DNA from 3 places in the Paenibacillus sp. FSL E2-0190 genome. Region 1 is predicted to be linked to each of the others. Evidence: riboswitches for the same ligand, from Rfam matches in the RefSeq annotation. Region 1 holds a riboswitch; each other region holds the start of a gene.
The links. Region 1 has a riboswitch for thiamine pyrophosphate ahead of NST25_RS12680 (ABC transporter ATP-binding protein). Riboswitches for the same ligand answer to the same signal wherever they lie in the genome.

Region 1 (5,232 bases):
TTGGTTCGTTTCAAGACAGTTACCTGTCCCTCCATCACATTGCCTAGCGCAGTCATATGCGGAAATAAATTATACGATTGAAAGACCATCCCTGTTTTCTGCCGAAGAGCTAATACGGAATTCTGAGGAATTTTCTTATGATCTGTAAAATTGATGGTGATATCCCCAAGTGACAGGCTGCCTTGATCCGGGATTTCCAACAGATTAAAACAGCGCAGCAGTGTAGTCTTTCCGGAGCCGGATGGCCCAATAATGACAAGTACCTTTCCATGCTCCATTTTCAGATCAATACCCTTTAACACTTGGAGTGCGCCGAAGGATTTATGCAAATTAATGATTTCAATCACAAGTATCTCTCCTTTAGGTCGCAGAGTAACGATCGAGTCGTTTCTCCAAGTAATTTTGCAGCACCGACAGCACAGAACAGAACACTAAATAAAACAATCCTGCTTCGGAGTATACCAACAGAGGCTCATAAGTGGTAGAGGCTACCTGCTGAGCAGTTCTAAACATCTCCGTATAGGTGATGATCGCTGCAAGCGATGTATCTTTGACCAAGCTAATAAAAGAATTGGATAACGGCGGTACAGAAACGCGTGCAGCTTGTGGCAGAATTACGCGGCGCAGAGCCTGCCCACGAGTCATCCCGACTGAGAAGGCAGCTTCCCACTGGCCTTTATGTATCGACAGGATAGCAGCGCGTACGATTTCCGATGAATAAGCCCCTACGCTAAGGGTAAATCCAATGGTGGCGGCAATGAAAGGGTCGAGTACAATACCAACAGCCGGCAAACCATAAAATATAATAAATAGCTGCACTAACAACGGGGTTCCCCGAATGACCCATACATAAAAACGGGCGATTAGCTTCGGAATTACCCACGGTGAAAGACGTGCCAACGCGGTTAGGATCGCCAAAATCAATCCAAGCACAAAGGAAAGTAGCGCCAACGGAATGGTAAAAGCCACCCCGGCTTTAAGCAGGGGTAGCAGTGTATCTAAGAAAATTTGTATTTTGCGGTCATCCATTATTCAGACATCCTTTTTAGCTTCTAGGCTTAATTAGCCTTGCTAGCCTTGTATTATTTTGAAACGTCAGCTCCAAAGTATTTCTCGGAAATTTTCAAGTACGTTCCATCACTTTTCATCTCTTTAATCGCATCACTGACCGCATTCACCAGCTCATCATTGCCTTTCAGGAATACCGCAGCACTTTGTGAGCCTTCAGGAATCTCATCAACCACTTTAATTTTTGCATCTGGTTTTTGTTTTTTCAGATCCAGATAAGACAAGCCATCATTCACAGTTGCATCAATACGTCCCGAAGTCAGCAGATCCATCGCTTGATTGAAACCGTCCGTAGCTACGATTTCAGCACCGTTCTCACGAGCGATGTCGGATAAGTTACTAGTCAGGGATTGTCCTGCTTTTTTACCCTTTAGATCAGCAAAGGTCTTAATATCCTCATTGTTTTCGCTCACGATCAATACTGCCTTGGATACAATATAGGGTTCAGAGAAATCATATTTCACTTTGCGATCTTCGTTAATGGAAACTTCATTAAAAATGACATCAAACCGTTTCGCATCCATCCCAGCAAAAATACCATCCCACTGAGTTTCAAAAAATTCAGCTTCAACACCTAAACGTTTGGCTACTTCTTCGGCAATTTCCACGTCAAAACCCGTCAATTTCCCCGCAGTGTCATGATAAGTAAAAGGTGCATAAGTCCCTTCTGTACCTATCCGCAATTTGCCGCTGGCCTTCACAGCCTCCAAACTGTTTTGCGCTGAAGATGCTGCTCCACCATTCGTTCCAGCTGTTGGTTCAGCAGCCGTATTGGTATTCGAATTATTGCCGCAAGCCGCTACAAGGACCACGGTTAACGCCAATATAATAGTTAAACTCCATTTTTTCATTATTAAATCCCCTCTCTCTATCCGGTTTTTTTCCGGTAAATTGAATAGTACACTGCCATCACATGATCGTCAATACTTTTTTCCGATTATATACATCGGAATTGTAATATTAACTAGATTTCTACTTATATCTTACCCAATCTTGGATTAATCCTTCACTTCTTTCTCTCTTTACTTCTCAGAAAGATATGGTATATTTATAAACAAATTAATATGGACCTGTTATTTCACTAGGGGAGTCGGCCGACTGAGACGGAGCTTCAAGCTCCGGACCCTTGGAACCTGATCTGGATCATACCAGCGGAGGGAAGTGGAGCAGAATTTTCATCAAGCATGTTAAGTGTTATTATGCAGAATGAACTTTTTGACCCATTCATTTCCTCTGGAAATGGATGGGTCTTTATTTGTTTAGACGCTCCACAAAAATATTAGGAGGTTAGATCATCACGACCATTTTATCTATTCAAGGCCTAACCTACTCTTTTCCGGAAACTGAACAACCCCCTGTATTCGCAAATCTATCCATGGATATCAGGCAAGGGGAATTCGTCTCCGTAGTAGGTGCTAGCGGATGCGGGAAAAGCACATTTTTCAAAACGGTTGCCGGTTTACTCGAACCTACTCATGGAAAAATAAAACTCCCTACGCTCCCCTCAACCGCTAGTCGTTTAGGTCAGATCGCTTATATGCCTCAGCAGGATTTATTGCTGCCTTGGAGAACAGTGCTCGACAACTGCCTTTTGCCCTGGGAGATCAAGCCCAGATTTAGTAAACAGAAAACGATCACTCAGATTCGGGAAATGTTGGCCCGCTTCGGCTTAACAGATGTAGAGAAGGCTTATCCCCATGAACTTTCGGGAGGTATGAAACAGCGAGTAGCATTTCTGCGCACCTTAGTGGCTGGAGGCGGAAGTGGTCTTATGCTGCTGGATGAGCCCTTTGGCGCTCTCGATGCCATGACCAAACGTGAGATACACCGTTGGCTGTTGGAGTTATGGGGTGAACTGAATCAGACGATTATGCTCATCACTCATGATCTGGAAGAAGCCCTATTGCTCAGTGACCGGATTTATTTATTATCTGGCGGTACGCACAGCGAATTACAGGAGATCATTGTCGATCTACCAAAACCAAGACATTATAAGATGAACTATGAACCCCGGTTTATAGCACTACGGGCAGAGTTGGAGCGAAGATTGCATGCAACCTATACCTTTTAAAAAACATCTAGACAACTATGGTCCCTTCCTTCTTCTGGTACTGCTCATTCTTGTAATCTGGGAGTCAGCTGTTCGCCTTCACTTGATTCCAGCCTTTATTCTCCCTGCACCTTCATCTATTGGCATCGCATTGATCGAGCACAGGCAATTATTATTTGGACAGCATTTATTAGCGACCTTGCAGGAGATACTGGTAGGTTTTGTCCTTTCTGTGATTTTTGGTGTATTGCTGGGTATTGGAATGTTCCTGTTTCGCCCCGTAGAAAAGGCCATCTATCCCTTCCTTATCATTAGCCAGACGGTCCCATTAATTGCGCTATCGCCCATTTTTATTATGTGGTTCGGATATTCGCTGTGGAGCAAAGTGGCTGTGGTGTTTTTGACGGCTTTTTTTCCAGTTGTAGTGAGTACATATGATGGACTTCGTACAAGTGGCCAGACTTACAAGGACTTATTATTAACATTTGGTGCAAACCGCTGGCAGCTGCTTGTCAAAACCCAAATTCCACTGGCGTTGCCTGCTTTTTTCTCTGGCTTAAAGCTGTCCATTGTATACTGCGTCATCGGAGCTACTATCGGGGAATGGCTCGGCGGCAGTAAAGGACTCGGTTACTTCAGCCGCAGAATGGCCGGAAATATGCAGAGCGATGAAATGTTCGCGGCTGTATTTCTGCTGTCCGCGCTTGGTGTTGTGCTTTTTCTGGCGATAGCTTTACTCGAACAATTATTTTTAAAGAAAAGAGGATCTAACCAATGAATCATTTAAAATCACCACAACGAGGACTTATTTCTGTATTTCTAGTATGCACACTTTTGCTCTTAAGCAGCTGCGGGAAGGCAGACAAGCTAAATAACAACTCCCAAACCGGTTCCTCCAATTCCGAAAATAAACAGTCACACAAGCTGACGATTATGCTTGATTGGTATCCCAATGCCGTTCATTCCTTTCTATACGCTGCGCAACAGCAAGGTTTTTTCCAAGAGGAAGGTTTGGATGTCGAGATCAAAATGCCTGCGGACAGCAATGACGCCCTAAAGCTTGTAGCAGCAAATCAAATTGATCTAGCGCTCAGCTATCAGCCTCAGGTACTTATGGCACGCGGCGAGAAAATTCCTGTACGTTCGATTGCAGCTATCGTGCGGCATCCACTGAATCATCTGATGGTTCCTCAGGCAGGCAGTATTCATAGTCCCAAAGAGCTCGTGGGAAAACAAATCGGCTATTCCTCCATTCCGCTCTATGAAGCAATGATTCGGACAATGATCCAGAGTGATGGAGGCGATCCTTCATCCGCCAAGCTGATTGACGTAGGTTTTGACCTTATCCCTGCGATCTCTACAGGACAAGTGGACGCAATAATGGGCGGGTTCATCAACCATGAACAACTGATCCTTGAAAAAGAGGGACATCCGGTCACCTCGCTTAATCCAACGGATTACGGAGTACCTGACTATTATGAGCTTGTGCTGGTGGCCAGCGAACAAGGATTGCAAAATTCTGAAGCCTACTTCAAAAAATTTCTAAATGCCATAACAAAAGGACAGATATTTGTGGAGCAGAATCCTGAACAAGCCCTGGATTTACTGGTTGCACATGAAGATGCAACTTCACCGCTCGACAAGGAGATTGAGAAAAAAAGTCTTGAGATTCTACTGCCACTGATGAATGCTGGCGATCAATCTTTTGGTTATCAAGACCCGACATCTTGGGAAAAGGTTCAGCTGTGGTTATCCACCAACGATCTTCTACCAGAAGATATTAAAGCACAGGAAGCTTTTATCAATCTGTAACGTTTAGTTAGTTATTCATACAAGCTTGAGGAGGAATTATGATGAGTTACTTAGCCAAAGTACGGGAATCCAACCCCTTGATCCACAACATCACTAATATTGTAGTAGCCAATTTCTCAGCCAACGGTCTGTTGGCGCTGGGTGCCTCTCCCTTTATGGCGGATGCCCACGAAGAAGTGATCGACATCGCCGCTATGTCGTCTGCTGTAGTTCTAAATATAGGCACACTCAATGACTACGCCATTCAATCTATGTTGCTCGCTGGTAAATCCGCTAATAAACACGGGGTTCCCCTAGTGCTT
Region 2 (5,232 bases), 2.5 Mb from region 1:
AGCAGCAAATCAACGGTATAAATCCCGCAGAATGAGCCGAGTCCGGCCCGAAGCAGCAAATCAACGGTATAAATCCCGTAGACTGAGCCGAATCCGGCCCAAAGCAGCAAATCACCGGTATAAATCCCGTAGACTGAGCCGAATCCGGCCCAAAGCAGCAAATCACCGGTATAAATCCCGTAGAATGTCCCCAACCCGCCCGGTTACTATCCATTACCAACAGGGAGTCGGTTTTCGCCACACATTTAATGTGATCCCTACTATGATGAGTGAAATTTGTTTAATTGAGCAGATACATCCGCGTCAATTATAAATAGGGCAGGAGTTTATCGCTGCAAAATAAAAAACTGACACCGCTATACCAGCGATATCAGTTTACAGTTTTTAGCGATTAAGCTAGCGGCTGCCTATTTTTAGCTTGTTCCTCTCGCATCCACTGTGACAACTGGCGTTTGAGCTTAAGGAATTCGGGAGAGTCCGTAATCTCATCACGGCGTGGCCGCGGAAACGGCACATCGACTGTATGCAGAATGGAGCCGGGGCGGCCGGAAAATACATAGATACGATTAGAGAGCAACAACGCTTCTTCGATGTTGTGAGTAATGAACAGCACAGAGCGGCGATTCTCTTCCCACAGCTCAAGCAGCCAGCGCTGCATTTCACTGCGAGTTAGTGCATCGAGTGCGCTGAAAGGTTCATCCAGCAACATTAGCTCCTGGGGAGCGAGCAATGCTCTGAGAAAAGCTGCACGCTGCTGCATCCCGCCAGACAGCATATGCGGATAAGCATGTTCGAACCCGCTTAACCCAACCTTGGTAAGCCACTGGCGCGCTTCCTCGCGGGCTCCATCCCGCAGTGCACCTTTGATCTCCCCAGCAAGCAGCACATTATCCTCAATTGTACGCCAAGGAAAAAGCGCAGGCTGCTGCGGCATATAACTAATTTCACCGCGTTGACCTGTAACGACCTTACCGTTCATGCGGATCGTGCCTGCATCGGGTTTCACAAGGCCGCCAATCATATGGAATAAGGTGCTTTTTCCGCAGCCGGAAGGACCAACGATCGAAACGAACTCTTGTTGCTCTACCTTGAGAGAGACATTATTCAGAACTTTCGTCTCACGGCGACGATGGGAAAAAGATTTGGAGATGCCGCTCACTTCAAGGGCGGGTGCCACGGTATGAGCTTCAGGAGAGCTTATGACTTCTGTTGTTCTGTGTTGCATTTGCGTCGCTTGAGACATACAGGCATCTTCCTTTCTATGAGTTACGGCGCGGCTTCCAGCGAACCAGCCATTTTTCCAGCAATGCAATAATAGCAAAGAGTACAAGACTTAAAAGTACAATAATAACAATAGCAACAAACATCCGATCCGTACGATATGCGGATTTCTGCAGAAGCATATAATAGCCAATACCTTTATCCGCACCAATCCATTCAGCGACCACGGCGCCCATAACCGCATAAGTAGCAGATATTTTTACGCCGGAAAATAGTGCCGGGATAGAAGAGGGCAGCTCCAGCTTGGTGAAGATTTGCCACTTGCTTGCGCCAGCCATTTTCATATAATTCATCATGACCTGATCACTTTGGGCCAGACCGCCCATCGCAGCGACAGCTACCGGGAAGAAACATACTAGTGTAATCAGCACGATTTTGGGCAAAAGACCAAAGCCGAACCAGATAATGAGCAGGGGTCCGAGCGCGATGGAGGGAACATTTTGACTCAGAATAATAAGTGGATAAAAAGCCCGTCTAGCCCAAGGCAAAAGATGCAAAAGCAAAGCAACGATCAGGCCTACCCCCGTACCAATGGGAAAACCAATTAAAGTGAGCCGCAGCGTAGCCATCGTATGAGCCCAAAGACCAGAAGCGTTACTGGTGGATTCACGGGCAATATCAGCAGGACTCGGCAGAATCCAGGATTCAATATGAAATACAGATACAGATAGCTGCCATACGGTTAAAAAGAAGACGACCGCCACAAGGGGCGGCCATATTAGCTTCCATGTCGATCTCACGGCCGATATTTCTCCGTCAATTTATCCATGCTGATTCCGTTAGGATTATGAGCGATTTTGATCTGCGAAATTACGCTTGGACTGCCTGCTTCGATCAACGCCTCCTGCATCTGACGCACAACCTCCAGCAGCTCGCTAAGCTCACCTTCCATTGTGGTTTCCAGTGGATTCACTTGATGTTTAACACCGGATTTCTGAATGACCTCAATCGCTTTATCTACGTATGGGATGGAATCCTCATTGTTCGGAGTTTTTGGAATTACTTGAATGCTTAGTAGGGTGTTAGCCACAATAATCAATCCTCTCATTTTATAAGGTAAGTTTAAAAAGCCAACTTTGATAACGAAGTAATTCATTACAATTGTTGTTTACTCCGCCGGTAAAAAATCATTACTGAATGCACTAGCAGCATCCAGCGGTTTATCCAGCAACTTCAGATCGTACATCCAGTCGCCATAATTCTGCCAGACCTCGGTTTTTTGCTCGCCCCAGCGGGCAGCATCGTCCTTGTATTTTGGGCTAAGCCATTTTTGGCTAGCTAGGACAAGGTCGGCGTCCAGGTCAGGAACGGCCTTCGATAACATACCGGCAGCCTCTTCCGGATGATCTATGGCATATTGATAACCTTTTGATGTGGCTTTCATGAAGGCCTTCACCAGATCAGGATGATCTGCAATTTGCTTCTCACTCGTCGTCAGCACAGGCGTGTAATAATCGAGCTGCGGCGCATAATCCTTTAAGTACAGCATATCCAATGGCTCGCCACGCAACTCAGCCTCAACACCAGTCCAAGCGTAGAAAATCCAGGCGAAATCAATGTCACGTTTGACGGCGGTAAAATAATCAGCTTCACCGATACTGATCAGCTTCACCTTTTTCACATCGCCACCTTCAGGATCCATGATAGCTTTCATGGCTGCTTCTTCGGCCGGTGAGCCCCAGCCTCCGTAGGTTTTACCTTCGAAATCCTTTGGTGATTTAATATTGCGATCTACTGGAGCAGCGAATCCCGACGTATTATGCTGAATAATAGCTGCTATCGAGACAAGGGGCACGCCTTGTAGACGGGCTAGTGTTAATCCTTCTTGGGCGCTGATGCCAAATGCGGCTTCGCCAGAAGTAACCATAGTATCAGAACCCGCTGCGCCTGGCTGAACGATCTCGACGTCCAGACCTTCTTCAGCGTAGTAACCAAGATCCTTAGCTACGTATAGACCGGTATGATTCGTGTTCGGTGTCCAGTCGAGTGCGACTTTAACTTTGGTGAGCTCTTTTGGAGCATCCGTCCCAGCCGCAGCAGTTGGATCAGTAGCATTTGCTTTGTTTCCGGCTGTATTCCCATTGTTGCTGCCGCATCCGGCAATGGCAAGAATGAGTACACAGGTGAGGCACAACGTAAGTGCTTTTTTAAGGTGCATGTCTTCTTCTCTCCTTTAAGGTTACAAGAATCCCGTCTTCACAACATGAACCGTAAAGTGTAGTATGTACGTTTTTCTACATCTTTTAGTGATCTTACAAAAAAAGCGCCCCGAGTGATCGGGACGCTGGCTTGGCGCAAGGTTAGTTAAGGTCACAGGGACCAGAACCAATTGGCGATTCCTACGCTGGCATTATCCAGATCAGGTATAAGGGTCAGTATCTTGTGGGATACAATCTCAGCCGGCCAATTCCAGCACCCCTGGTTCTATGAAGTTAACGGGTATTTCTATGTGCAATATAAGTAAGCATAAGTTTTGTACCCATACTTTATATCTTATATTTCTCGCATACGGTGTATTATAGACGGCTGTACTCGGAATGTCTAGTAGTGCACTCCTGAATTTTTCCAATCAAGTAGTTTCTTTTTTGCTAGTCTAGATCTTTATATTTCTTGCGGTGACGCCGTTTAAGCTCACTAACCAGCGCCCCTAGCGTGAGGACAACGCTGATCAGAATCCCGCTCATGATCACGAAGAGGGCAAGAAATTCAAAGGGAGAATAACCAATCATTTTACTCCATTGAATCTTTCCATCCAGATCGTCAATGACCTGATTCATGCCGTAAATCCCGCTTACTACCGTAAATACAGTAAGAATCATCAGCAGATTATCCCGTCGCTTGGACTGAAACTTATCCTGATACTGAAACAGGTCATTTAAGGTTTCTTTCACTTCCTCGAACAAAGCGTCGTTTCCGTATACTTTACGCAGCTGAAGAAATATCTCCCGGCCCTGCGACTGGGAAATCAACTCCAAGAAGTAGAACTTTGCCGAGAACTTATTGATGGAGTAGATTAGATTGTCTATTTCCTCATAATCATGATTAATCCGAAGTCGGGAGTGCATATTGGCGAGCTTTAGCAGAACGATTTTGTGGAAAATATTGAGTAAAAATCCGTAATAATATTGCCCGTACATCTGGTTGGCTAGACTAACAGCAATCTCCTGTTCAGCGCGGGTCATGCAGCAAAAGGTTTGCTCATTCATCATATAATATGTGTCTGGACCCCAGCGATTATAGGAATGCTCATGACAATAGTTTGCAATATACGCTGGATCGCTGGCACTGGCATAGGGCTTTCCGTTCAGATTAATTCCATCAAGCTGTGAGGCGCGATAGCGTAGATTTACACTAATCTCATCAGAGCTTTCTTCATTCTGAAAGCCGTAAAAAGCTTGCACCTGCATTCTTTCATCTACGAAAAAAGGAAGGGTCTCGAAATAAGCCCCATTGATATCCGATTGATCCAGATATGGCTCCAGTCCATCCACCAAATTTCGGAAGACAAAATCCTCTACCATCTCATAGGTCTGTTCCCCGCAATGAATATAAGTGTAATCATCCTGTATGAAGGTATTCTCTAGCGCACGGAAACGATCCGCGAATTCTAGGGCAATACTAAAGGGAATTGAATCCCCCTCCAGCTGGACACGTATCGTCACGAATCCAAGCTGAAAAGGACATATGAATATATCCGTCGAGAGAATTTTGAAAAATATAGATTGCTGCGGAATCTCCAGAATGCAGTCGAGATTATTTACTCTGGAAAAACGGCGAAACGAGTCGGCATCCTTCCTGCGTGGAAAAAGGACATGTGCAGCAAACGGTAAATAGGTGCGCTCCATTCGTTCATGGGAAACACAGTAGCCATCTCCGTAATAGGCAGCTTCAAGCTCTTTATTATCCAGAAAAAAACGTGTGAAGCCGTCGTCCTGTAATTGCTGGATAAGC
Region 3 (5,232 bases), 710 kb from region 1:
CCCCTGGAACCTACAACGTATATGTAAAAACGACTTCTGACGCAGAGGATGGGATCGTGTCAGTATCCGGAATGCAGACCAGCCGCTTGTTGAAAAGTGGACATTGGGACGCTGCAAAGCTTGTACCCGTCAAGCATACGGCTGTAGCCAAAGGGAAAGAGTGGACTTATACGTATGTAAACGGCCGTGACCATATAGATATTGAGATCGAACCGAACAAAGTGAACACAGCTGTGGGGATTGAGGAGATCATACTGGAACCGATTTTGCCTCAGCATAGAGCAGTTGGAGCTCTTCCGAATTTATTTATACTTGGAGATTCTACGGTCAAGTCCTACACCTTCGACGAAGCACCAATGAGTGGTTGGGGCCAGATTATTGGCAGTATGTTTAATCAACATAAATTGAGTGTAACTAACTATTCCATGGGGGGACGCTCGTTTAAAAATGCCTATACAGAAGGTCGACTGAACGACATTTTACTGAATGGCAGCATTGGGGATTATGTGTTTATTCAATTCGGACACAATGATGAGAGCGCAGATGAGTTCAGACGTTACGGCAGAGGTTCGACAGAAGCAATGTATGAAAATTACCTTAAAGCAGTCTATCTCCCTGCGATTCAAGCCCGGGGTATGATACCAGTACTGGTAACCCCAATGTCCAGAATTAAAGGGAATGCAAGTCCGGGATATATCTATGAAAATTCTTTTAAATCAAGAAAGTTTGTAGATATTCTTAAACGGGTCGCAGATGAATCTGGAGTTACACTTATTGACCTTAACTCGGAAAGTCTGAAATATTATAACGAGATCGGTGTAGAAGCAATAACATCCCTCTTCATGTCAATTGAAGCCGGAGAAACGCCAGGCAAAACAAATGACGGAAGTTACGCTAACGGGCATCCTTCAAAGAAAGTCGATGGGACTCATTTTAAAGAAGCGCTCTCCAAACAATTTTCGCGGATGATTGTTACGGAGCTTGTAGAGAAAGGTGCTACTGGCGATTCTACTGCTGCCTCCATTACTGCTTACCTTAAAGGGAACGTTAAGCATGCGGCACTAACAGGGAACTGGGGTAAGATTTTTCCGGAAATAACGAATGATACGACGACTGGGGAAGCTGCTTATTACCGTAATCAAATTGAGAAATTAATCCAGCTGGGAGTAATGGGCAAAGACCGTCAAGGAAATTTTAATCCGGATACGGTGATGACAGTTGCTGAATTCACACGCAGTATTTCTAAGTTAATGAAAGTGGAAAGATCAGATCTTGCCTATTATCCGAAAGGTAAGCTGTCACGTGAAACGATGGGTGCTATTCTCTATGACGTTTACCAAATAAAGTTTGCTAATAAACCTAAGTACATGACTGATTATAACGGCATAGCAGTAGTGCCAGGAGATCCTGGCTATGATTCGAATCTGGAGCCAGGAGCTAGAGGTGCGATGTACTATCCTCTTGTATCCTGGACGCAGCTTGTTGATACAGCGGACATTTCTCCTTATTTAATTTCAAAAGTGAAAAGTGCATATGAATTAGGACTCATTAGATCTGAAGTGGGGATTGCCAGAGGCGAAATGGTCAATGGGACAGAACTAGAACCTAAAGCTATAGTGACCCGGGAGAAAGCGGCCAAAGCTCTGTACTTTATGTGGGTGCTGGAACATGAAGTGAATGCAGAAAATCATGTTTCTTCTCTAAAATAGTCAGGGTGAACAATTCAAGGCACAGCAGCGATGCTGTGTCTATTTGTATGCAGTGAATTCCTCTCCACTTACAGCAGTGTATCTCTCACGGTTGTTTATTTCTACTTTCATTGTGGTAAGTAAGATTCGTAAAGCAATTTAAGAAAATGACAAACCCAGCGTATAAACGTGCATAGTTGTGCCATCCTAAGACGATCAGTTAACTATCAATTTGCTTAACGAGAGGAGATAGGGAAGATGTCAGGCAACAATAAACAAGCTACAAAAACCTTACCCCCACAGGAGCAGCATCATCAGCCAGGGATTGAGAGTGAAATGACGCCGCTGCCCAAATACGAGCCGGCAAATTATAAAGCAGCAGGTAAACTGCAAGACAAGGCGGCATTAATTACCGGTGGAGACAGCGGAATTGGGCGTGCAGTTGCTGTGCTTTTTGCTAAAGAAGGCGCTGATGTGGTCATTTCATATCTTAATGAACACTCAGATGCAGAGGAAACTAAACGTCAGGTCGAGCAGGAAGGCCGCAAATGTATCCTAATTCCAGGTGATATCGGTGACGAGAAATTCTGTAAGGATCTTATTAAACAGACGGTGGAGGGCTTAGGAAAGCTTGATATTCTCATCAATAACGCGGCAGAGCAACATCCGCAAGCTAAGATCGAGGATATTACTTCCGAGCAGCTTGAGCGTACTTTCCGTACGAATATATTTGCGATGTTCTATTTAACAAAAGCAGCTATGCCTCATTTAAAAGCAGGATCTACCATTATAAATACAACTTCAATTACCGCTTATCGCGGAAGCCCGCAGCTGCTGGACTATTCATCAACTAAAGGAGCTATTCTTAGCTTCACACGATCCTTGTCCACGAATCTGGCAGAGAAGGGCATACGGGTAAACGGTGTTGCACCAGGTCCAATCTGGACACCGCTGATTCCCTCTACCTTTGATGCAAAACAGGTTAGCGAGTTTGGAGGTACACAGCCTATGAAACGGCCTGGACAACCAGAAGAGCTGGCACCAGCCTATGTATATCTGGCCTCTGACGATTCCAGTTATGTGACTGGACAGGTTATTCATGTAAATGGTGGCGAGGTAGTAAACGGTTAGATCAGTACAGCTAATGTGAATAAATGGGTGTATTTCAATAAAAAAATATGTTACTATAAACCACGTTAGCATTTTAAAATTGTATATTTATGTCACTAGGGGTGCCGATTGGCTGAGACGGAATGGATTTCCGGACCCTTTGAACCTGATCTGGTTAAGACCAGCGTAGGGAAGTGGAGGACGAATTTCTGTTATCGGGCTATTTATAGTGCCGTCTATATACAGATTCTGACTGCCTTCCTTACGGGAGGCAGTTTTTTTGTTTTTTACTGACCTATAGGGAAGTGAGAGAGGAGATCGTGATATTGCAAGCTGAGATCCATCTAATATCAGACGGCAAGCTGCAACTGAGACATTTTGTTGAACTAGCTGTCACGGTGCAGATATGGGTCGATTATATTCACCTGAGAGATAAGCAATGTCCTGCACACGAACTACTCGCTGCGGCACAGGAGCTGTTGGCTGCCGGTATGCCCGCTACCAAACTGATAATCAACGACCGAATAGATGTAGCCTTGGCAGCTGGTGCCGCGGGGGTTCAGTTGGCCTGGCACAGTCTGAGTCCGGGTACAGCCCGGCGAATTGCACCTCAGCTTCGGCTGGGGAGATCGGTTCATTCTCCGGAAGAAGCGGCGAATGCCTCAGAGCAGGGAGCTGATTATTGCTTGTTTGGTCATGTATTTCCCTCGGATAGCAAGTTAGGGCTGCCCGCACGTGGGTTAGAGCTGCTTGCAGAAACGGTGAAGACCAGCTCTATTCCTGTAATTGCGATTGGCGGAATTAGCCCCGCTAATGCGGCGCAGATCATCAGGAAAGGTGCGGCAGGAGTTGCTGTGATGTCCGGTATTTGCGGAGCGGATGATCCTTATGAGGCCGCCAAAGCTATTCATAAGGCGGTTCATTCATAGCCTGGAGGTAACAGCACGGGCGAAGGGGGTGATTCAGAATGAAGCTGTTGATTAACGGGAAATCCGCAGAGTGTTCTGGTGGTATTCAAACTATAGCTGATTTGATCAGTCTTCCTGAGTGGTCAGGTCGTCTGATGATCATTGAGCTGAATGGAGAAATTGTCAGTAAGGAGAATTATGAAAGTACTGCTCTGAGCGAGGATGATCGTTTGGAACTGGTGCACTTTGTTGGTGGGGGTTGAGATGGAGCGGTATAGAATTTTGAGAAATTTATAAGAACCAAAGGGAGGTAATTTCATGCATGACCCGTTACATATTGGCGGTATCGAATTAACCAGTAGATTATTTATCGGAACCGGAAAATATAGCCGGAATACGTTGATCCCCGAAGTGATCGCAAGCTCTGGTTCTCAGGTGATTACTGTAGCGCTTCGCCGAGTGGACCCGCAAGGTGGAGCAGAAAATATCATGAACCACATTCCCGGCCACATGACTCTTCTGCCTAATACCTCAGGAGCGCGTACAGCGGAAGAGGCAGTCCGTATTGCAAGATTAGCAAGAGCTGCGGGACTGGGGAACTGGGTCAAGATCGAAGTGATCAATGATCAGAAATACCTGCTTCCAGATAATCTGGAGACCATACGAGCTACAGAGATTTTAGCAGCGGAGGGTTTTGTAGTATTGCCATATATGAGTCCGGACCTTTCGGCTGCTTTACGTCTGAGAGATGCCGGTGCTGCTGCTGTGATGCCGCTTGGTGCGCCGATCGGGACGAATCGCGGCCTGCGCACTAAGGAGCTTGTGCGTATTCTTATTGAAGAAGTGAATTTGCCGATTATTGTAGACGCCGGGATTGGCAAGCCCTCGGAAGCGGCGGAAGCAATGGAGATGGGGGCCGCTGCTGTTCTGCTTAATACGGCTATTGCAACGGCACGTAATCCGCTCGTCATGGCGGAAGCGTTCCGCGAGGCGATATCCGCTGGCCGCAAAGCTTATTTGGCAGGACTCGGTCCTGTAGAAGAAGTTGCTTTTGCTTCGTCACCGTTGACTGGATTTTTGAACTGAATTTGATAGGTCACGAAAGGAGGGAAGATTAGCATGAGCTTTTTTGACACACTGGCCCGCTTGGAGCAGTATCCTTATGAGCAGCTGTGGAAGGAGTTCCGGGAGGATGACGTTAGGCGGGCGCTTGGAAAAGACAAGCTGAACGAAAATGATTTGCTGGCATTGCTCTCTCCGGCAGCAACGCCGCTGCTAGAGGAGATGGCGTTGGCTGCACAGCGACTGACCCGTGCACATTTTGGTTATTCGATGCAGCTGTTCACACCGATGTATCTTGCGGATTTTTGTGTGAATCATTGTACCTACTGCAGCTTCAGCTCCATTTATGATTTTCCGCGTAAAAAGCTGTCCTTGGAGGAGGTTCGCAGGGAGGCTGAGAAGATTGCAGCTACAGGTCTGCGGCATATCCTCATTTTGACTGGTGAATCGCGCCGGGAGAATCC

Region 2: linked by a shared signal. The riboswitch ahead of NST25_RS02120 (ABC transporter substrate-binding protein) and the one ahead of NST25_RS12680 (ABC transporter ATP-binding protein) in region 1 are both predicted to bind thiamine pyrophosphate.
Region 3: linked by a shared signal. The riboswitch ahead of NST25_RS09480 (thiamine phosphate synthase) and the one ahead of NST25_RS12680 (ABC transporter ATP-binding protein) in region 1 are both predicted to bind thiamine pyrophosphate.

The regions. Positions count from the first base shown of each region.
Region 1 covers NZ_CP150306.1:2,941,007-2,946,238, reverse strand. The annotation lists gene NST25_RS12695 (amino acid ABC transporter ATP-binding protein) at 1-347, opposite strand, end outside; gene NST25_RS12690 (amino acid ABC transporter permease) at 361-1,029, opposite strand; gene NST25_RS12685 (amino acid ABC transporter substrate-binding protein) at 1,083-1,919, opposite strand; TPP riboswitch at 2,142-2,245, shown strand; gene NST25_RS12680 (ABC transporter ATP-binding protein) at 2,444-3,139, shown strand; gene NST25_RS12675 (ABC transporter permease) at 3,120-3,896, shown strand; gene NST25_RS12670 (ABC transporter substrate-binding protein) at 3,893-4,930, shown strand; gene thiM (hydroxyethylthiazole kinase) at 4,972-5,232, shown strand, end outside.
Region 2 covers NZ_CP150306.1:477,962-483,193, forward strand. The annotation lists gene NST25_RS02100 (hypothetical protein) at 1-194, opposite strand, end outside; gene NST25_RS02105 (ABC transporter ATP-binding protein) at 392-1,225, opposite strand; gene NST25_RS02110 (ABC transporter permease) at 1,260-2,021, opposite strand; gene NST25_RS02115 (MTH1187 family thiamine-binding protein) at 2,018-2,311, opposite strand; gene NST25_RS02120 (ABC transporter substrate-binding protein) at 2,390-3,439, opposite strand; TPP riboswitch at 3,601-3,711, opposite strand; gene NST25_RS02125 (hypothetical protein) at 3,870-5,232, opposite strand, start outside.
Region 3 covers NZ_CP150306.1:2,227,588-2,232,819, forward strand. The annotation lists gene NST25_RS09470 (GDSL-type esterase/lipase family protein) at 1-1,709, shown strand, start outside; gene NST25_RS09475 (SDR family oxidoreductase) at 1,947-2,819, shown strand; TPP riboswitch at 2,907-3,008, shown strand; gene NST25_RS09480 (thiamine phosphate synthase) at 3,125-3,727, shown strand; gene thiS (sulfur carrier protein ThiS) at 3,766-3,969, shown strand; gene NST25_RS09490 (thiazole synthase) at 4,025-4,792, shown strand; gene thiH (2-iminoacetate synthase ThiH) at 4,826-5,232, shown strand, end outside.